4 regions of the Arthrobacter sp. B3I9 genome follow, and region 1 is predicted to be linked to each of the others. Evidence: riboswitches for the same ligand, from Rfam matches in the RefSeq annotation. Region 1 holds a riboswitch; each other region holds the start of a gene.
The links. Region 1 has a riboswitch for S-adenosylmethionine ahead of QFZ65_RS19110 (AmiS/UreI transporter). Riboswitches for the same ligand answer to the same signal wherever they lie in the genome.

Region 1 (4,947 bases):
TGGGTGACGGCAGGGCAGATCCACCGGAGCTCTCGACTCATCCGGACGATGGCCGGCTTGTGGGCTGACCTCGACCGATCCTTCGGTGCTGCCGACATCCTGCTCTGCCCCACCTCACCCGTCACCGCCCCGCGCATCGGCCAGCGAGAAGGCTTCGCCGCGGGACGGAAAACCGTATGGGAAATCGCGCTGGCCTTAACTGGGCCCTTCAGCGTGCTCGGCTGCCCGGCACTGTCCAAACCGGCGGGAGTAAACGAGCACGGGATGCCCGTGGGAGTACAGCTCGTCGGACGTCACGGCACCGAGGAACCCTGTTAGCCCCTGGACCCATCCAGAGTGTTCAGGTCGGACCCGGTGAATGGCGTAAGCCACATTTCGGACCTACCTCCTGCGCTCCTTCACTCGGAAGTTAAGCTTTCGTCATGACGGATCCGTCCCACTCCCACGGCACCAGCAGGCAGGCACCCCGCAGCTTCAAGTACGTCCTCATGCTTGGCGCCTTGGCCGCGCTTCCAGCCCTGACCACGGACATGTACCTGCCCTCCTTGCCCGCCGTGGAGGCCGTTTTCCAAACCACCCAGACCGCCGTCCAGTTGACGTTGTCCGGAACCCTCGTCGGTGCTGGCATCGGTCAGCTTGTCATCGGACCCTTTTCTGATCGGTTCGGACGACGGCTGCCGCTGGTCGTTGGCATTTCGCTGCACGTGGTCATTTCATTGCTGTGCTCCATTACGCCGGACATCGCAACGCTGACGGGGCTGCGTGTGCTGCAGGGTTTCTTTAACGCAGCGGCCGCCGTGGTGGCCCTCGCCGTCATCCGTGATCGCTTCGTCGGTTCCGCTGCCGCCCAGTTGCTATCCCGGCTGATGCTGGTCATCGGCGTTGCACCGCTCCTGGCCCCCACCGTAGGCCAGGCCATCTCTGGCCTCTGGAACTGGCGCGCCGTCTTCTATGCGCTGGCGCTTATCGGGATGGTCCTGGTGGCAATCGTCTGGAAATTCATGCCGGAGACGCTGCCGGAGGATCGGCGCCGTCCGGGCCACCCCAGGCATGTTGCCGGAGCCTACTGGTCCCTGCTGCGGGACAAGCACTTTATGGCGCTGGCCGTCATCCCCGGGCTTGGGCTGGCCCTGATCATGAGTTACGTCGTGGTTCCCCCTTCGTCTTCCAGAACGAATACGGCCTTACCGCCCGGCAATTCGCCCTCGTTTTCGCCCTCAGCGGCGCCGCGCTTGTCCTGTCGGCGCAGCTCAGTGCCGCCCTGGTTCGAAAATCCCCGCCGGCCCGCCTCCTGCGCACAGCCCTCTTAGTGCAGCTGGGCCTCGCCCTGGTACTGCTCGTCGTGGTAGTTACGGGTGCCGGCGGCCCGTTCGGCCTGCTGGCCGGACTGTGGCTGGTCCTTGCAGCCCAAGGCATGATTCCGGCCAACGCCTCCATATTGGCCCTGCAGAAGTACGGCCACATGGCGGGTACGGCGGCCGCAGTTATTGGCGCCCTCCAGTCCGGCGTCGCCGGACTCATCAGCCCCCTGGTGGGGGTTCTGGGCGGAAATGCACTGTCGATGGTTGCCGTTATGATCGGCAACTGCGCCCTAGCGGTGACTGTGCTTGCGGCGGGAACTGCCGCGTACCGGAAGGGTGGCTGGCCGGAACACGCGGAACGCGATGATGACCAGCGGGTCAATGCCGACGATTAGGGGACTCTTCCCCCGCGGCAAACGCTGAGCGCCTTCGCTGCCTCCCTTCATACGGAGTCAACTTTCTTGTGGCGCCCGACCCGCGCCCATAGTGTCCTAGTTACAGATCATGAGTTCCAGCACTGAGCCCTGGCTTGTTGGACGGCAACCCTCTTCGTGGTGGGGTGCCCCAGGTGAAGATCCGGCCGCTTCGCAAGAGCGTTGCGGCAAGCATCGAGCCCCGCTTCAGCGTGACGTCCTCGTGGACGGAAAAATCCCATGTCTTATATCTGCCTGATCCTCTCCGGCGCTGCCCTCCTGATCAACGCCCTCGGCCTTCTGGGCCGCATTCCGGCCCGTGACAGCGGCGTTTTCAACATCGTCATCGGCACCCTTCAGCTGGTGCTGGCCGTGCTCCTGGCTGCTGCCGCCGGGGTGACCGTGAACTGCTGCTGGGAGCTGCCGGCGTCGTCCTTTTCGGCATCACGTACCTCTACGTCGGGCTCAACGCCGTGCTTAACCTCGAGTCGGCCGGGGTCGGCTGGTTCTGCGCCCTGGTAGCTCTCCTCGCCGTCTTCTACTCTGCCGCCAACATTGCAAAAGACCCCTTCTTGTCGGTGCTGTGGCTGAGCTGGGCGGTCCTGTTGTCCCTGTTCTTCTTTGTTCTAGCCGGGGAAAGTCCTCCCTCTCGGCATTCACCGGCCGGGCGGCCGTGCTCACAGGACAAATCACGACGACGGCGCCGGCGCTGCTGGGGCTCAGCGGCGCGTGGCCGGCGGGATGGTTCCTGGCGGGCATCACCGCCGTCGTCATCGCCGGCCTGTTCACTGCGGCCCTGGCCATCAGCAAGTCCGGAGGTCCACGGAATCCTGCCAGCCCCGTACCAGCCGCAGCGGCCCAACCCATCTCCGCTTAAACGCTCTCCAACGATCAGCGCATTTGATTCCCACCCAGCGTTCACGAAAGGCAATCCCATGACATCACTAGCCGCCGCCACCGACCAGGTCGACTACGAGACCCTCGCCAACCGGTTCCGTCCCATCTTCGCAAGGATTGCCGAAGGCGCCAGCGCGCGCGAACAGGACCACCGGCTGCCCTTTGCCGAAATCAAGGAACTCACGCAGGCAGGCTTCGGTGCCCTCCGTGTTCCCGTGTCCGACGGCGGGTCCGGCGCCTCCCTGCCCCAGCTCTTCCGCCTGCTCACCGAACTCGCCGCAGCCGATTCCAACATTCCGCAGGCCCTGCGCGGCCACTTCGCGTTCGTCGAGGACCGCCTGGTCTCCACCGGCGCTCAGCGCGCCGTGTGGCTGGAACGATTCGTAAAGGGCGAGATCGCCGGCAACTCCTGGACCAAGGTGGGCACCGTCAAAATCGGCGACGTCATCACCAAGGTCAGCCCGGACCCGGAAAGCACCACCGGCGGTTTCCGGATCAACGGCACCAAGTACTACCGGCAGCATCTTCGCAGACTGGATTGACACCTTCGCGCAGCGCACCGATAACGACGTCAAGGTGATCGCCGTCGTCAACGCCCACCAGCCCGGGGTCACACACTCCGACGACTGGGACGGCTTCGGCCAGCGCACCACAGGCTCCGGCACCAGCACGTTCACGGACGCAGCGGTCGAGGCCGAAAACGTCATCGACTTCGACACCCGATTCAAGTACCAGACAGCGTTCTACCAAGCCGTACTCCTGGCCGTGCTGGCCGGAAGCATCAAGGCCGCCGAACGGGAAATCGCCGCCGAGGTCCGCAACCGCACCAGGATCTTCTCCCACGGCAACGCCGACTCCTTCGCCGCCGACCCGCAAATCCTCCAGGTCGTCGGCCAGGTCTCCGCCCGCGCCTACGCTGCCGAAGCCACCCTCGAACGTGCCGCCCGCGCGCTGCAGGGAGCCTACGACGGCGCCTTCCTGGACAACGCCAAGGAAGAAGAACGCCTCAACGACCTGGCCGAACTCGAAACCGCCCAGGCACAGGTCATCCTGACCGAACTCTCCACCCGTGCCACCTCGGACATCTTCGACGCCCTCGCCGCCTCCGGCACCAGCACCAAGAAGAACCTGGACCGGCACTGGCGCAACGCCCGCACTGCTGCCAGCCACAACCCGTGGGTCTTCAAGGCCCGCATCGTGGGCGACCACGCCGTCAACGGCACCACTCCCCCGCGCGTCTGGTCCATCGGCGCCGGCTCCAAGGAGGACACCGCCAAATAACCTGCAATGCCCGATCATCTGCGGGCATACGAACCGCGCTTACGGCCAGTATGCCCGCAGATGGGCCTCGGAGTTCGTCCGGTCTCAGCGCCATGCGAGGAATTTCGAACCTCAGGCGGGCACTGCCGTCTGGGCGCTGACGGTGCAGATCGCGTTTCCTGGGTCCCGAGCGCTCCGTTACAGGCGGCCCTGGCTTCCGGACGGAGGCAAAACCGGTTGAAAGGTTCAACGCGTCGTAATGCGAGACCGACTAGGAGGAGCCAGATGAACAGGAAACCAAGGACGAACCGTCGACCCAAGACAGAAACTAGCCGGCAGGCCACACCACCAGCCACCAACACAAAACCCCGAAGGGGCCCATAAGTGAACAGCCTGTCAGCAGAGAGGCTCACAATTTCCTGAAGTGGGAAACGCTGTGCCCGAGGGGTTAATTAGCCTGATGCATTCGGTCCAGGGCAGCCGTCATCGCACTGCATACGGACCGCCTGCATTGCTCCCCCGTCGAGCTTGAAGAGTTCTCGGCATTGGAGCGAGTCTCCACACGGGTTCTGCGGCAGCCTCTGACACAAGCTCAGTGACCGGGACGGGCCCGCGCTGGCTATGAATGTCCTTGAGCCCTTTTAGGATGTCTTGTCGATACCGACATCTCCCCGCAATAGGGATTCAATTGCCCCGCATCTTGACGAAGCCCTCAGTGTCGTATAGGCCTATACAAAATCGGTGTCCACATACATGCGGGGTGCTCTCATGACGGCTAAAATCTCCCCCCGACCGTTGATTCTTGTGCGGGGCTTCGGTGGCCCCGAAGTATCCGATGATCAAGCCAGCCCATACCAGGGCTTCAACGACGGTACTGTTTACCCCACTCGGAGAGGCGAGAACTACATCTACGAGGGCTTCATTCTTCGCGCACTAAAATCAACGGAGTACGCGTATCACGATGCCACCAACGTGGTTGGGTTCTATTCCGACAGGGTCCCTGCACCACGAGCGATTACAACAGATCTTGATCTGGACTCCATGGAGGGGACGGTCGTCCTTGACCCTTCGGTTGA
Region 2 (4,947 bases), 2.6 Mb from region 1:
CACCGTGACCTGGCGCCTCGACGCCGTCGACGACGGGACCATCCTGCACTTCGAGCACGCCGGCTTCCGCGTCGATACGCCCTTGGGCCAAAAGGCCTTCGAGGGCATGGGCAACGGGTGGCCGGGCCTGCTTTCCCGGATCGACAGAGTCCTCGCCACGGTGTCCTGACCCGGCTGCGGCGCCGGTGCCCTGGCCCGGCAGGGGCGACGCGGACTGCCGCGGCCGCCGGTCAGGCGTAGGGAAGAACCAGTTCCGCGTACCGCGCCTTCATGGTGGCCAGCGTGCTGTCCCCGTCGGCGTCCCAGATCTCCTGATTGAAGATTTCAACTTCGATGTCGCCGGTGTAGCCGGCGTCACGAACCCAGCCGCCGATGGTTGCGAAGTCGATGACGCCGTCGCCCATCATGCCGCGGGACAGCAGGGCGTCGGCTGCGATGGGCAGATTGAAATCGCACACCTGGTACGAAGCGATCCGGTTTTCCCGGCCCGCGCGTTCAATCTGGGCCTTCAGCTCCGGGTCCCACCAGGCGTGGAAGGTGTCGACGGCGACGCCCACGGCGCGCGCATCGTAGGGGGCGGCCAGATCCAGGGCTTGCTTGAGGGTGGAAATCAGGGCACGGTCCGCCGAGTACATCGGGTGCAGCGGTTCCAGCACAAGACGGACGCCGTGCTCCACGGCGAAGGGGACAAGATCTTCCAGGCGGTCAGCCACACGCTGGCGTGCCGCGACGACGTCCCTCTCCCCCGGTGCCAGGCCTCCGACCACCAGGAAGAGCTCCGTGGTGCCCAGTGCCACCGCCTCCAGGATGGCGGCCCGGTTGTCAGCAAGGGCAGCAGCTTGTCCGGCCGGGTCCGCGGCGGTGAGGAATCCGCCGCGGCACAACGAGGACACCCGCAACCCGGCCTCCCGGATCAGCCGGGCGGATTTGTCCAGCCCGGCCTCGGCGACGATGTCGCGCCAGGGCCCGATCGAGGGAATGCCGGCCCGGACGCAACCCTCCACGGCCTCCGCCAGGCTCCACTTCTTCGTGGTGGCGCTGTTGAGGGATAGGCGGGAAAAGTCGCTCATAGTGCCACTCCGTTGATGCGAAGGAAATCGGACATCCGGAACGCGGCGAGGGCCGGGTCCTGGAGCAGTCCGGCCTGGTCGGCCAGTTCGATCGGATCTGGCGCGAAACAGGCACCACGGTGATCCTGGTGACCCACTCGGTAGCCGAAGCCGTGTTCCTCGCCAATCGGGTCGTCGTCATGAGCCCGCGTCCAGGCCGCATCCTCGAGACGCTCGATGTCCCGCTCGGGACTAACCGCGACTACGGGGAAACCATGGAAAACCCCGAGTTCGTCAAAATCGCCGCAAGGGTGCGTGACCTGCTCGGAGCCACACACGCCGCCGACTGAGCGAGCTACGCCAGGAGGAACCGCCGGCAAGCGCCGGCGGTTCCTCTTTGCTTAATCGGCAGCGCCAGCCTGCGCGGCGTAGGAAGTGGCCTGGCCGCGTACTTTGTCGATGTACGAATCGGACTGGTTGTAGGAGTAGATGGCGTCTGTCCAGCCCCTGGCCGTTGTGAGGTCGCGGCCGCGGGCGCATAGGTAAGAGGCCGCACTCAGCGCGGCGTCGTCAATGTTGAAGGGGTCGGCTTTGCCGTCCCCGTTCCCGTCCCGCCCGGCATACCGCCACGTGGAGGGGATGAACTGCATGGGCCCCACGGCCCGGTCCCACCGCGCGTCACCATCGAGGGCGCCTGCATCCGTGTCAGCGATCGCGGCGAACCCATCGCCGTCAAGGCTGGGGCCTATTATCGGCCCGCTCGCCTGCCCCGCGGCGGTCAGGTGTCCCCCACCGTGCGTTCCGTGGCCGGACTCGACGAAGCCGATGGCCGCCACCGTATTCCAGCCGATCCCGCAGGCCGGAGTGGAATTGTTGGCCGTTCCGGCAGCGGCCACGTAGGCCTGCAGTGCGCGGGCCGGGATGCCGGTCTGAGCCGCAGCCCGGATGATCCACTGCGCGTCCGCGCTCGGGGTTATCTCCACAGCAGAGGTCGTGCCAGTCGGCAGCTCCACCAGTTTGGCTTCCGCCCGCGGCGGCGGGGGCTTAACGCCGCGGGCCTGCGCGCCGGACAACGGAAGCGCCCAGAACAAGAACCCGGTGACGACGCAGCATGCGAACACGGTGAACACTGCCAGGCGTTTCAGACGGAGCACGGGCTACCCACAACCCCGGTGGCCGATATTGATCCGCTGGATGCAGGGCATGCGTCGTATTCCTAAGTTGTTCCGAAGGGAGGCCAACGTACATCATGGCCGCGGGTGCGAAGGCATGCAACTCTGCCGTGGCTTCTGGGGATAAAGCAAAGGCGCCCGGTCCCCCAGCCCGGAATGTCCGACGGCGGCACGCACCTTCTCCTTCGTTTGTTGCAGAACGTGTCGTCATTGTTGGTGAATCGAAGATTATGCACGAAAGTGGACACTGTCCGGGCGTGAAGCGGCCGGATGGGAGCGAAAGCTCCCCGAAAGCGAATTTCCACCATCCAGATCGGCTGAGAGACCTGGCTCGATGACGCCGTAGCAACCACCCTTCGGGGCACGGTGCTAAAGCCAGGACCGATGGCGATTGCCGAGATCCCACGTTCCACCGTGCGCGTTGAGTCCTGCGCCGGGAACGCGGTCGGTCTCGGAGTCCCTTGGTCACGACCGAGAGGATCCCGATGGATACCAACGAAACGCGCACTTCCCCTTCGCGGGCGGCGACGAAGCGCCGGCCCTTGGCCGTGCTGGCCCTGTTGAGTGCCGCGGCCCTGGCCCTGAGCGCCTGCGGCGGCAGCACCGGCGGCGCAGCGGCGGGGCAATCCGCCCGGGACGGCGCTCCGGTCCAGGGCGGCACGTTCGTTTTCGCGGAAGTCACGCCGATCAACAACTTCCAGACCCAGGCAGCACGCTTCTACGAGAAGGCCAACGTGCTGAACAGCGTGCTGGACCGGCTGACGTACTTCGACGCCGAGAAGGGCCAGCTCGTCCCCTGGATCGCCAGCAAGTTCACGGCGAGCGAGGACCAGACAAAGTTCACTTTCACGATCCGCCCGGGAGTCACCTTCAGTGATGGAACACCCCTGGACGCGGCCGCGGTCCAGGCCAACCTCGATGCGCTGGGGAAGGGCATCGAGAGTGCCAAGATCCAGCCGAACGTGGACTTCTCCGCCTACAAGTCCTCGCAGGTCATCGGCGGCGACCAGGTGGAGGTGACCCTGTCCTCCCCCGACGCCAACTTCCTGCGGGCCACGTCCTCCGTCACCGCGGGACTCGTTTCACCGAAGACCCTCACCTTGGACAACGCCGGACAGTCAGCCATCGCGAAAATCTCGGGCTCGGGACCCTTCGCTTTCGAATCCGAAAAGGCCGATGAGGAAGTTGTGCTGGCCAAGCGCGCAGACTACGCCTGGGCTCCGGAAGGTGCTCCGAACCAGGGGGCCGCCTACCTGGATAAAGTCGTCGTGAAGTACCTCCCGGAGGTGGCTCACCGTGCCGGCGCCGTGCAGACGGGCCAGGTTGACCTGGTTCGCGGCCTGCAGCCCGCGGATGAAACAACCCTGGCCGGCAGCGGCAACCAGGTCCTCCCGGCCAAGGGCATCGACCTGACCTCGAACATGGCGGCGGTGCGCATCGGCAACGGCAAGCTGGCCGACGCGAAGGTCCGCCAGGCCCTGCAACTCGGCATCGACCGGCAGTCGCTCAAGGACACCGTGCTCTCCGACAGCTACGAGCTCGCCGGCTCCATCCTGAACCGTGAAGCACCGGACTTCGTTGACCTGTCCGCGGAGCTGGCCTACAACCCGGACAAGTCCAAGAGCCTGCTGGAGGAAGCGGGCTGGGTGCCCGGAGCCGACGGCATCCGGGCCAAGGACGGCCAGAAGCTCGAAGTCACCGTCACGTCGTCAAACAACTCGGTTGTCATCAAACCTGCCTTCGAGCTGATCGAACAGCAGTGGCGGGAGATCGGCGTGAAGCTGGTCAACCGTGCGGCTGACAACACCTTCCTGGCCACGGCCATGAAGGATCCGAACGTGGAGTTCTTCGGCACGCGGCAGTTCGTGTACGGCGGCCTCGGCCCGGTCTTCGGACCGGCGACGAACACCCAGACGCTGAATGCCGACCAGCAGCTCAATGCGCTCTTCGCCGCCGAACGCGCCGCCACCAGCAGCGCCAAGCACAAAGAACTGGTCTCGGACGAACAGCGTGCTCTGGTGGTGGACCAGGCACTGGCACTGGTTCTTTGGGACGAAGTCCAGGTTTACGGCGCCAACGCCAAGGCGCATGTCGACTTCACTTCCGGCACCGCCCCGATCTTCCAGGGCGCCTGGAAGAACAGCAAGTAGCCGATCATGGGCCTCTACGTTGCGCGACGCCTCGGGCAGGCGCTGCTCGTCATCTGGCTGGCGTACACGCTGGTTTTCCTGGCGGTGCAACTCCTGCCCAGCGATCCGGTCACCATCTTCCTCTCGACGGATGCGGCGGCGGATCAGGCAACCGTCGATGCCATGAAGGCCCAATACGGCTATGACCAGCCCCTGCTGGTGCAATACTTCAGCCAGCTCGGGCAGCTGCTCCGGGGCGACGTGGGGTACTCGCTGGCCTCGGGGCAGTCCGTGGCCACGCGCATCGGAGCAGTAGCGGGATCCACGCTGGCTCTGGCCTCGAGTGCGTTCGTGGCGGCCGTCGTCCTTGCTGTGGCCCTCGTGGCTGCCGCGGTGCTGACCCGTTCCAACCTGCTGAAGCGCCTCATCACCAACCTCCCGCCGTTGTTCGCGGCGGTCCCGGTGTTCTGGCTCGGCCTGGTGCTGCTGCAGCTGCTGTCCATCCAGCTCGGCGTGATGTCCCTGTTCCCTGACGGGTCCTTTGCCTCGCTGGCTGTTCCCGTCCTGGTCCTGGCACTCTATGTTTCCGCCCCGATG
Region 3 (4,947 bases), 2.0 Mb from region 1:
AGCCGCACCACCCCGTCGCTGAGGCCGATCGCCGCGCGGCCCTCCGGCCCCATGGCGCGGTGCGTCGTCGTCGCGGGATGGGTAATCAGTGATTTGGCATCCCCCAGGTTATTGGAGATGTCGATGATCCGCAGCGCATCCAAAAGCGCGAAGGCTGCCTCTTTCGCGGAGCGTCCGGGGGAAGGTGACAGCTCCAGCGTCAGTACGGTGCCGCCCGACTTCATTTGCTTCGCCGCCAGCTCGTACTGCGGGTGCGATGGCAGCAGCGGATACTTCACCCAGTTGACCGCCGCCTGCTCCTCGAGCCACTCGGCCAGCCGCAGGGCCGATGCGGAGGAATGGTTCACCCTCAGGGCCATTGTCTCCAGGCCCTTCGTGAGCACCCAGGCGTTGAACGCCGAAAGCGCCGGACCGGTGTGGCGCATCAGCTGCTTGACCGGGCCCTCGATGAATTCCCTGGTGCCCAGGATTGCCCCGCCGAGCACTCTGCCCTGGCCGTCGATGTGCTTCGTGCCGGAGTAGACCACGACGTCGGCCCCCAGGTCTCCGCAGCGCTGCAACAGCGGGGTGGCGAAGACGTTGTCGACGACGACCGTAGCGCCGGCGGCGTGTGCCAATGCGCTCACGGCGGCGATGTCCACGATTTCCTGCATCGGGTTCGACGGCGACTCGAAGAAGACCGCCGTCGTCGGCTCGGCCAACGCCAGGCGCCATTGCTCCAGATCCGGCCCGTCCACGAAGACCGTCTCCACGCCCCAGCGGGGCAGGACGTCGTTGAGGATCACGAAGCAGGAGCCGAACAGCGAGCGGGCTGCAACCACGCGGTCGCCGGCGCCAAGCAGGGCGCCGAGTGCGGTGAAGACCGCGGACATGCCGGACGCCGTCGCAAAGCATGCCTCGGTGCCCTCCAGCAGCCGGAGCCGTTCCTGGAAAGTGGCCACCGACGGGTTGCCGTACCGGGAGTAAACGAACCTGTCGTCCTCACCCGTGAAGGCGCGTTCCGCGGCGGCGGCGGATTCGTAGACGAAGCCGGAGCTGAGGAAAACCGGCTCGGTGGTTTCCTGGAAGCCGGTGCGGTCGAGACCCCCTCGGACCGCCTGGGTTTCGGCACTCCAGTCTGCGGCGTCAGGATTGAAGCCCACTTAGATCTTTCCAAGCCTGGTGGGAAGGCCGCGGTTCTTCCAGCCGTTGACGCTCCGTTCACCATATTGGTCCGGTACGCCCTCGAAGCCCTCCAGGACGTTGTAGGCGACGAAGCCGGCCTCCGACGCGGCGCGGGCGGCGGCGACGGAGCGGACGCCGGAACGGCACAGGAACAGGTATTCCGTCCCGGCAGCATTGGGGGCCTGTTCTTTCAGCTGCTCCACGAACTTCGAGTTGGGGATGCCCCCCGCCAGGTTCCACTGTATGAACAGCGGATCGTTGTGCCGGTCGTTTGCGGACGCGGTGTCAGGGACGCCGACATAGGTCCACTCGGACTGCGTGCGGACATCGACGAGGACGGCCCCGGCCTCGAGCTTTGCCCAGGCCTCCTGTGGGCTGAGGTCTCCGGCGTAGCTCATGAGAGTCCCTCGGTTGTCTCTTCGTAGCCGAAACCGTCTATTTCCAGGCCTTCCACAGCGTCCGCGACGGCGGCGCCGGCCCTCGCAATGGCGGCGGGCAACACAACGGCCTGTGCCACGATCACTGTGCTGCCGTTGAACGTCGCCGACGGGCTGCCGTGCAAAACGTAACCCTCTGCCAGCGCCGCGGAAACGCGCTCGCAGAAGGAGCGGTCGTCGGGACCGGTGAAGAGGCGGTAGGCCAGCCTTTCGTCCGGGGCAACACCGGGGACGGCAGGGGACGGCGCGGTTGCTGTGTTTGGAACAGTTGGGGCAGAAGCCTCGGGCACGACGATACTCCTTCTTCTCACGCTTGCAGCTCGAATGGTCGATATGCCGAGTAGTCACCTGAGGCACCCCGCCGCGAAAAAGGGAGGGTTGCCGACCGGCCAGTCAGGGCTTGGCACCGGTTCTCATTACTCCCCAAAAACGTAACACCTGCGCCAGGGGCGAGCACCGCCGTCGCCGTCATGTTCCGTAACCGGTGCGACCACCACCCGCGTGCCGGAACGAACGCGGACGCGGACGCCCCGGCCCCCGACGCCCCGGCCCGCTGTCCGGTGCCCCGCGGCCCCGGCCCGCTGTCCGGTGCGGGGCAGCCGCCCCTCGCCGGTGGACATGCCCTCTCCTCGGCTGCAGCAGTGGACATAGGGGCATCATGTCCGTCCGTTCACGGGCCCGGTGGACATGCTCTCCCGCGAGCAAGGCCAACGCCGGACATGCTCATTCCCGCACTCGGCCGGTGGACATGCCCTCTTCCCGGCCGCAGCAGTGGACATAGGGGCATTATGTCCGTCCGTTCGCGGGCCCGGTGGACATGCTCTCCCGCGAGCAAGGCCACCGCGGGATATGTCCAGTGCTGCACTGGGCCGGTGGGCATGCTCTCCGTCGAGCAAGGCCAACGCCGGACATGCTCATTCCTGCGCAGGAGCCGTTGGACATGCTCCCCCCTCCGGTGAGACCAACGCGGGACGCCCCTGCAGGCCGGGCCGGTGAGCCTCCTCTGGGTAGCCGCAGGCCGAATCCACGTACCGTGCGCCGCCACAGTATGCGCGCGGGGGACAGTTTCGAGTATCCGCTACTCGGGCGTTGTGATAGGCCGCTCGCTTTTACTGGTGAATAGAGGCCGCGGCGCATGGCGGCCTCAAGGTGCAAGGCCGCAGCTGGTTGAGGAAGTGTCACTCGGGCGTGCCGGGCTTTGCATATCGCCTCGGCACTGAATGGAGAAACCGTGAAACCCCGCGTCCTGATCACCGGCGCCGGCAGCCCTGCCGGCCGTGCACTCGCAGCGCAGTTGAGGTCCCGAGACATACCTTTCCTGGGAGCCGATAGCCGTGAACTGCCAGCTGGCGCCTGCTTCGACGCGGTGCGGGTGCCCTCCGCGACCGACCCCGAAATGGTTCCAGTGCTGCGGCGCCTCGTGGTCCGCGAGGGCATCAATCTCCTCATTCCGACCTCCAGCGAGGAACTGATTCACCTCTCGGCAGCCCGGGCCGGATTCGGCGGTGACGTCCGCGTCATCGTTGCAGACCCCGGTCCTGTGGCCTTGGCCAGCGACAGGCTCTTCACCGCATGGCAACTCCGCTCAGCGGGCGTCCCGGTCCCGCGCTTCGGCGTTCCCGGGGATTATCCCGACGCCGACGCGGCCATGGACGCGATGGACGGCCCCTTGGTCGTCCGGCCGCGGCTTCCGCGCAACGGAAACCCTGCGATCGTCATCGACGGAAACGACCAAGTCGACTGGTCTGCGCTACCCGACGGGCAGATCGTCCAAGAATACATTCCCGGCGCAGAATATGTTCTCATGGCCTTCGGTACTCCCGCCCACAACGGCACCGCGCCTTTCGTGATCGTGGCTGATCGGACCGCTACGGCAGATGGACTGGCCGGAACCCAGGAGGCCCGCCGGGCGGTTGCCGGGCAGGGGATCGACGTCGGCAACCTTGCGATGGCCGCCGTCCGTTCGCTGGGCCTGACGGGCCCGGTTGAGCTCCACGTTCGACGGCGGTCCGACGGGACGCCGGTGGTGCTGGATGTGAACGCCCGCTTCGGGGCCAGCAGCGGGGCCGCACCCGAACTGCTCGACGCCGTCCTGGCCTCCTTCAACCTTCCGTCCTTCAATCCGGCGTCGTTCCGCCAGCCATCCCGAGCCTTTGCCCATGCGGTGGTTTAGCGCAGCCGAACCGGACATCCAGCTCCTTCTGCTACTCATTGCCGGCGTTCCGGCCATCGCGACGATGTTCCTCCAGCTCCTCGTGGTGCCGCTTGCAGTGGGGTTCGAGGTCCGGGCGGCAAGCCGCCGGCGGCGTGAAGTCCCAACGCTCTGGGACACCTGGCCCACCGTGTCGGTCATCGTCGTGGCACACAACGCATCCGCCACTATCGAGAACTGCATCCGGTCCATAGGGCTGACCCGCTATGCCCGGTACGAGCTGGTCTTGGTCGATGACGGCTCCACGGACAACACCGGCGAAACAATGGCCTCCGCCGCCGCGGCCGATCTCCGGATCAAGGTTCTGCGGCAACCCCATCAGGGACGGGCCGCCGCCCTGAATCTGGGTGTACGCCATGCCACCGGCGACGTCGTGATGGTCGTCGGCGCGGATACTGTCCTCTCCCGGTGGACCGTGGATCACATGCTGCAGGGCTTTGAGGATCCCCGTACAGGAGCCGTGTGCGGGGAGGGGCGGCCGGCCCGCTGGCAACAGGGCGGGCTCCTGGCGACGATCAGCCGTCAGGGTGCGGCCCTGACGCGGCGTGCGCTGACCGGCCTTTTGGGTCTTCCATTCCCTCCCTGCGGTATCGAAGCGGTCACAAGCAAGATCCTCTCGGAGCTCGGGCCGTTTCAGGACGCCGCGGCCGGCGCGGAGTTGGAGCTGCTCTGGGGCGTGCATAAGGCGGGCTATCGGATCGCCTTTGAGCCGCTGGCCCGGGTGCACACCGCGTCTCCGTCGACGCTGCCTGCCCTCTGGCGGCAGCGCTCGCACCGGGCGCGCGGCCTCCTGCGGGCGGTCGTGGCCCCCCGCGGACGGACCGGCACGTCCTGGCAGGGCGTGGTCCTGCGCACCGAGCGGCTGGCTCCGTTCTTCCCGGTCTATTCGGTGTTCACGGCGCTGAGCATGCTGGCGGGCGTTCTCAGGCATGTCTGCGGACTGGTGGAGCGCCGGCGCCAGCCAGGAAGGGCGGGCGCCGGCGCAACCGACCGCCACGACGACGCCCGGCGCGAACTCCAGGACGCCTGGGCCTGAGCGCCGCGGTCCTCCGGCGGGCCCGCTGACCCGGCCGGCCTGAACGCCGTGGCCCCCGGAGACCCGCCGGGCCCGCTACTCGATGGTGGCGTAGAGTG
Region 4 (4,947 bases), 590 kb from region 1:
CTACGCCGCGGGCCGGGCGCTGGGCATCACGACGGCGATCATTCCGAGCGCGTTGGACTCCTACTGGTGGACGGTGCCGGTGCTGATCCTCTCCGCGGTCCGGCACGGCATCGTCGAGGAGGTCATTGTGGTGGGCTACCTGCTGGACCGGCTCGGCAAGCTCGGCTGGAGCATGCCGCTGGCGATCTTCGCGAGCTCAATGCTCCGCGGCAGCTACCACCTCTACCAGGGCTTTGGCCCGTTCATCGGCAATGCGCTGATGGGCGTGGTGTTCGCCCTCGTCTATACCCGCACCCGCCGCGTGATGCCGCTCGTCATAGCCCACGCCCTGCTGGACACGGTGGCGTTCGTCGGCTTCAGCCTGTTCGGCAAGTCCATCGGCCTGGGCTGAGCCGTCAGACTCCGGCGGGTTAAAGGATCTCGGCCGCCAGCAAGGGGCGACATCGTTGGCGCCCCTTGCTGGCGGCCGAAGTGCGGTGGGCGGCGAGGCCTAGATGGTGACGGCCCCGGAGGCAGTCTCGAACGTAACGGAAAGGATGCCCGGCGTGCCGTGCGGAGCCATCCAATTGACGGCGACATCCTCCAGCGGTTCCTCCACCGGTTCACCCAGCCACTCGGTCACGCGGTCTGCGGAACCGGCAATGGTCAGTGCCGTCATCTTGACCTCGCTGGGGTAGGCGTTGGAGGGGTGAAGTTCCGGATCGCCCTCCCACTTGAGCATGTACGGCACCTGCGGATCGGCGATGAGGCCCAGGATGCCGATCTGCTTCCAGACAAGCTCGCGGCCGTCCGGGAACTTCCGGTTCCCGTTGACGGCAGAGCGGCCCAGGCGTTCCTCGAAGGGTGCCAGGTCGTCAACCTCGACGCACCAGCCCATCCAGCCGCCGCCGGCCGCGGACCGGGCCCGGACGGCTTGGCCGAAGGGCGCCTTGTCCGAGGCGGGGTGGTCCAGGACCTCCACGACCTCCAGGTACTTGTGTCCAGCGAGCGGGATAATCATGTTCCGGGTTCCGAAACGGGGGTGTACTCCGCCCTTCACGGCTTCAACGCCGAGGGCGGACGCGATACGTTCGGTGGTGGCAGCGAGGCCATCCTGTTCACAGGCGTAAGAGACGTGATCCATGCGCATGCCCTCATCTTGGCACTTTGTGATGGTGCTCTCAGCTTAGGTAACCCTTACCGCCGCGGGGCGCCGTTTTACGGGCGACGGGAAGCTCCGCGGAGCCCCGGCGGGGCGCGTTGCGGTACCCCCCGGGCCAGGGCCGGAGTGCGGACTTCATCTTCGTCATAAACCTATCCAGGGCCCGCTAACCGTTCCTACACTGAAGCCAGGTCATGAGTGCCAGCGCACAGCCCCGGCTTGCTGGCCGGCAACCCTCGTTTCGCGGTGGGGTGCCCCGGGTGAAGACCTGGCCGTCCGGCGTCCGCCGGCCGGCAAGCGCGGCGCCTGCGCCGACCCCGGGCCGACGGCTGCAGGGGCGGTGCGTGCCCCGGTCCCCTAGGAGCATCCCGATGTCCAACGCCTGGTCCTTTGAAACCCGCCAGATCCACGCCGGCCAGCAGCCGGACGGCGCCACCGGCGCCCGTTCCCTCCCTATCTACCAGACGACGTCCTTCGTGTTCCCCAGCGCCGAAAGCGCAGCCAACCGCTTCGCGCTGGCGGAGATAGCGCCGATCTACACCCGGATCGGCAATCCCACGCAGGACGCGGTGGAGCAGCGCGTGGCGAGCCTGGAAGGCGGACTCGCGGCGCTGTTGCTCAGCTCCGGCCAGGCCGCGGAGACGTTCGCCATCCTCAACATCGCGGAGGCCGGCGACCATATCGTCGCCAGCCCCAGCCTGTACGGCGGCACCTACAACCTGCTGGCCCATACCCTGAAGAAGTTCGGGATCTCGGTGACGTTCGTGCAGGACCCCGACGATCTGGAGCAGTGGCGCGGCGCCGTCCGGCCCAACACCAAGCTCTTCTTCGGCGAGGTGGTGTCCAACCCGCGCCAGGACGTCCTGGACATCGGGGGCATATCCGCGGTGGCGCACGCGGCCGGCGTCCCGCTGATCGTGGACAACACCCTTGCCACCCCCTACCTGATCCGGCCGATCGAGTGGGGGGCGGACATCGTGGTGCACTCGGCCACCAAGTACCTTGGCGGCCACGGCGCCGCCATCGCGGGCGTGATCGTCGACTCCGGCAACTTCGACTTCGGAGCAGAGCCTGAGCGCTTTCCCGGCTTCAACATCCCGGACCCCACCTACAACGGCATCGTCTACGCGCGGGACCTCGGCAAGGACGGTGCCCTCGGCGCGAACCTGTCCTACATCCTCAAGGCGCGCGTCCAGCTGCTGCGCGACCTGGGCTCGGCCGTCTCCCCGTTCAACGCCTTCCTGATCGCCCAGGGCATCGAGACCTTGAGCCTGCGGATGGAGCGCCACGTCGCCAATGCCACCAAGGTCGCCGAATGGCTTGAGGCCCGGGCCGACGTCGAATCGGTCGCCTACGCGGGGCTGCCGTCCAGCCCCTGGTATGAGCGCGGCCGCCAGTACGGACCCAAGGGCACCGGCGCCGTGGTGTCGTTCGTGGTCGCCGGGGGAGCGGAGGCCGGCAAGCGCTTCGTCGATGCCCTGGAGCTGCACTCCCACGTGGCGAACATCGGGGACGTGCGCTCGCTGGTCATCCACCCGGCGTCGACCACGCACAGCCAGCTGTCGCCGGAACAGCAGACGGTCGCCGGCGTCCATCCGGGCCTTGTGCGGCTTTCGGTCGGACTGGAGCACATCGACGACATCCTCGCGGACCTTGATGCCGGCTTCCGCGCGGCCAAGGCCGACTGACCCGTATTCCGGTGCCCGGGGCCGTTCCGGTGCCCGGGTCCAATACCGGGCACCGGAACGGCGGGTAGTCACATAACCGTCACATTCTTGGCCACAGGCGCGCCACCTTTCGTAAACTCGACACAGGTCATGAGTGCCAGCGCCAGCCCCGGCTTGCTGGCCGGCAACCCTCCTTTTGCGGCGGGGTGCCCCGGGTGAAGACCTGGCCTGCCGGTCTGCCGACGGCGGGCAAGCGCGAAGTGAGGTCCCCAATGACAATTGCCGCCGCCCGTACGGGTGCACCCGTTAGCACCACCACCGTTCCCGACGGGACGGTCCAGTACATCCGCATCAGTGACCTGGAGCTTGAATCCGGCTCCCGGCTGCCCGACGTCACCCTCGCCTACGAGACGTGGGGAACCCTCAACGCGGACCGCTCCAACGCGGTCCTGATCGAGCATGCGCTGACCGGCGACACGCACGTCACCCGCGGCGCCAGCGGGGAGCCGGGCTGGTGGGAACAGCTTGCGGGCCCCGGCGCGCCCGTGGACACCGAGCGGTACTTTGTGGTCTCCATCAATATCCTCGGCGGCTGCTACGGTTCCACCGGACCCTCCACGCCCGCTCCGGACGGAAAGCCCTGGGGCTCCCGCTTCCCGCTCGTGACCCTGCGGGACACGACGGCGGCCGAGGCCCGGCTGGCGGACGCCCTCGGCATCAGCAGCTGGTACGCCGTCGTGGGCGGATCCCTGGGCGGGGCGCGCGCGCTGGAGTGGGCCGTGACCTATCCGGAGCGCGTACGGCGCTGCGCCGTTATTTCCATCGGCGCCAGCAGCACGGCCGAGCAGATTGCTTTTGCCCAGGCCCAGACGCTCGCCATCCGCCAGGATCCCGGCTTCAACGGCGGGGATTACTACGGCGGCCCCGGACCCGAGGCAGGCCTTGCCCTGGCGCGGCGCATCGCGCACATCACCTACCGGTCCGCCGCGGAGCTGGACGGACGCTTCGGCCGGACTCCGCAGGCGTCCGAGACCCCGCTGATTGCCGGGTCGCTGGCCGGCCGGGGCCGCTACCAGGTGGAAAGCTACCTGGACTACCAGGGGAACAAGCTGGTCCGGCGCTTTGATGCGAACAGCTATATCGCCATCACCGAGGCGCTCATGAGCCACGACGTCAGCCGGGGCAGGGGTGCCACCCTCGAGGAGGCCCTGGCCTCGGCCACGGCCGAGTTCCTGGTGGCCGCGGTGGACTCGGACCGGTTGTACTTCCCGGCCCAGTCCTTTGCCCTCGCAGCGGCACTGCCGGGAACCGTTCCGGTGCGCATGATCGAGGCACCGATCGGCCACGACGGATTCCTCACCGAGATCGGCCAGCTGGGCGGGCACCTGCGGGACATCTTTTTCGGCTGATTGCCGGCCGGAAACGTTCCTGCGCGAGCATGTTCCCCGGGCCCTCTGTGCGTTTTTGCAGATGCGCTCTGCACTAATGGCCGTTGAGGCGATGACGCTGAGCCCCCATACTCATTGAGAATGATGCCGCGTGTTACAAATCACAGGCGTCCTCCTCCCATTGGTCCATAGGGTGTCGACGACGACACCAAAGGAGTCGAAATGAGTACGCACAAAGCAGCCGCCAGAGGCACGGAAGAGGCTAACGTCAAGTCCTCCGGCCTGAAGAAGGTGGTCACCGCCTCCATGGCGGGCACCGTCGTCGAATGGTATGAGTTCTTCCTCTACGCATCCGCCGCCACCCTCGTCTTCGGCAAGATGTTCTTCCCGAACTCCGGCACGGAACTCGACGGCATCATCGCCGCCTTCGTGACCTACGCTGTCGGCTTCGTCGCCCGCCCGATCGGCGGCATCGTGTTCGGCCACTTCGGAGACAAGTTCGGCCGCAAACAGCTCCTCCAGCTCAGCATCATCCTGGTGGGCGTCTCCACCTTCGCGATGGGCTGCCTCCCGACGTTCCAGCAGATCGGCTACTGGGCACCGGCCCTGCTTGTCTTCCTGCGCTTCGTCCAGGGCTTCGCTGTCGGTGGTGAATGGGGCGGCGCCGTCCTTCTCGTAGCCGAGCACAGCCCGAACAAGTCCCGCGGTTTCTGGGCCTCGTGGCCGCAGTCCGCCGTTCCCATGGGGAACC

Region 2: linked by a shared signal. The riboswitch ahead of QFZ65_RS00035 (ABC transporter substrate-binding protein) and the one ahead of QFZ65_RS19110 (AmiS/UreI transporter) in region 1 are both predicted to bind S-adenosylmethionine.
Region 3: linked by a shared signal. The riboswitch ahead of QFZ65_RS02750 (DUF1737 domain-containing protein) and the one ahead of QFZ65_RS19110 (AmiS/UreI transporter) in region 1 are both predicted to bind S-adenosylmethionine.
Region 4: linked by a shared signal. The riboswitch ahead of QFZ65_RS14905 (bifunctional o-acetylhomoserine/o-acetylserine sulfhydrylase) and the one ahead of QFZ65_RS19110 (AmiS/UreI transporter) in region 1 are both predicted to bind S-adenosylmethionine.

Annotation. Positions count from the first base shown of each region.
Region 1 is NZ_JAUSYO010000001.1:2,608,624-2,613,570, forward strand. Features, by position in the region: gene QFZ65_RS12265 (hypothetical protein) at 1-7, shown strand, start outside; gene QFZ65_RS12270 (amidase family protein) at 4-318, shown strand; gene QFZ65_RS12275 (Bcr/CflA family efflux MFS transporter) at 423-1,310, shown strand; gene QFZ65_RS12280 (hypothetical protein) at 1,310-1,696, shown strand; SAM riboswitch class IV at 1,802-1,915, shown strand; partial or broken gene QFZ65_RS19110 (AmiS/UreI transporter) at 1,955-2,050, shown strand; partial or broken gene QFZ65_RS19115 (AmiS/UreI family transporter) at 2,158-2,292, shown strand; gene QFZ65_RS12290 (hypothetical protein) at 2,388-2,591, shown strand; gene QFZ65_RS12295 (acyl-CoA dehydrogenase family protein) at 2,650-3,153, shown strand; gene QFZ65_RS12300 (hypothetical protein) at 3,188-3,892, shown strand; gene QFZ65_RS12305 (triacylglycerol lipase) at 4,613-4,947, shown strand, end outside.
Region 2 is NZ_JAUSYO010000001.1:647-5,593, forward strand. Features, by position in the region: gene QFZ65_RS00010 (SRPBCC domain-containing protein) at 1-169, shown strand, start outside; gene QFZ65_RS00015 (sugar phosphate isomerase/epimerase) at 231-1,070, opposite strand; gene QFZ65_RS00020 (DUF993 family protein) at 1,067-1,288, opposite strand; gene QFZ65_RS00025 (hypothetical protein) at 1,199-1,399, shown strand; gene QFZ65_RS00030 (lytic transglycosylase domain-containing protein) at 1,451-2,203, opposite strand; SAM riboswitch class I at 2,523-2,612, shown strand; gene QFZ65_RS00035 (ABC transporter substrate-binding protein) at 2,707-4,371, shown strand; gene QFZ65_RS00040 (ABC transporter permease) at 4,378-4,947, shown strand, end outside.
Region 3 is NZ_JAUSYO010000001.1:567,589-572,535, forward strand. Features, by position in the region: gene QFZ65_RS02740 (O-succinylhomoserine sulfhydrylase) at 1-1,142, opposite strand, end outside; gene QFZ65_RS02745 (rhodanese-like domain-containing protein) at 1,143-1,562, opposite strand; gene QFZ65_RS02750 (DUF1737 domain-containing protein) at 1,559-1,807, opposite strand; SAM riboswitch class IV at 1,906-2,022, opposite strand; gene QFZ65_RS02755 (ATP-grasp domain-containing protein) at 2,833-3,774, shown strand; gene QFZ65_RS02760 (glycosyltransferase family 2 protein) at 3,761-4,849, shown strand; gene QFZ65_RS02765 (aminodeoxychorismate lyase) at 4,925-4,947, opposite strand, start outside.
Region 4 is NZ_JAUSYO010000001.1:3,197,629-3,202,575, reverse strand. Features, by position in the region: gene QFZ65_RS14915 (CPBP family intramembrane glutamic endopeptidase) at 1-391, shown strand, start outside; gene QFZ65_RS14910 (VOC family protein) at 491-1,129, opposite strand; SAM riboswitch class IV at 1,332-1,447, shown strand; gene QFZ65_RS14905 (bifunctional o-acetylhomoserine/o-acetylserine sulfhydrylase) at 1,513-2,829, shown strand; SAM riboswitch class IV at 2,955-3,070, shown strand; gene QFZ65_RS14900 (homoserine O-acetyltransferase) at 3,081-4,217, shown strand; gene QFZ65_RS14895 (MFS transporter) at 4,419-4,947, shown strand, end outside.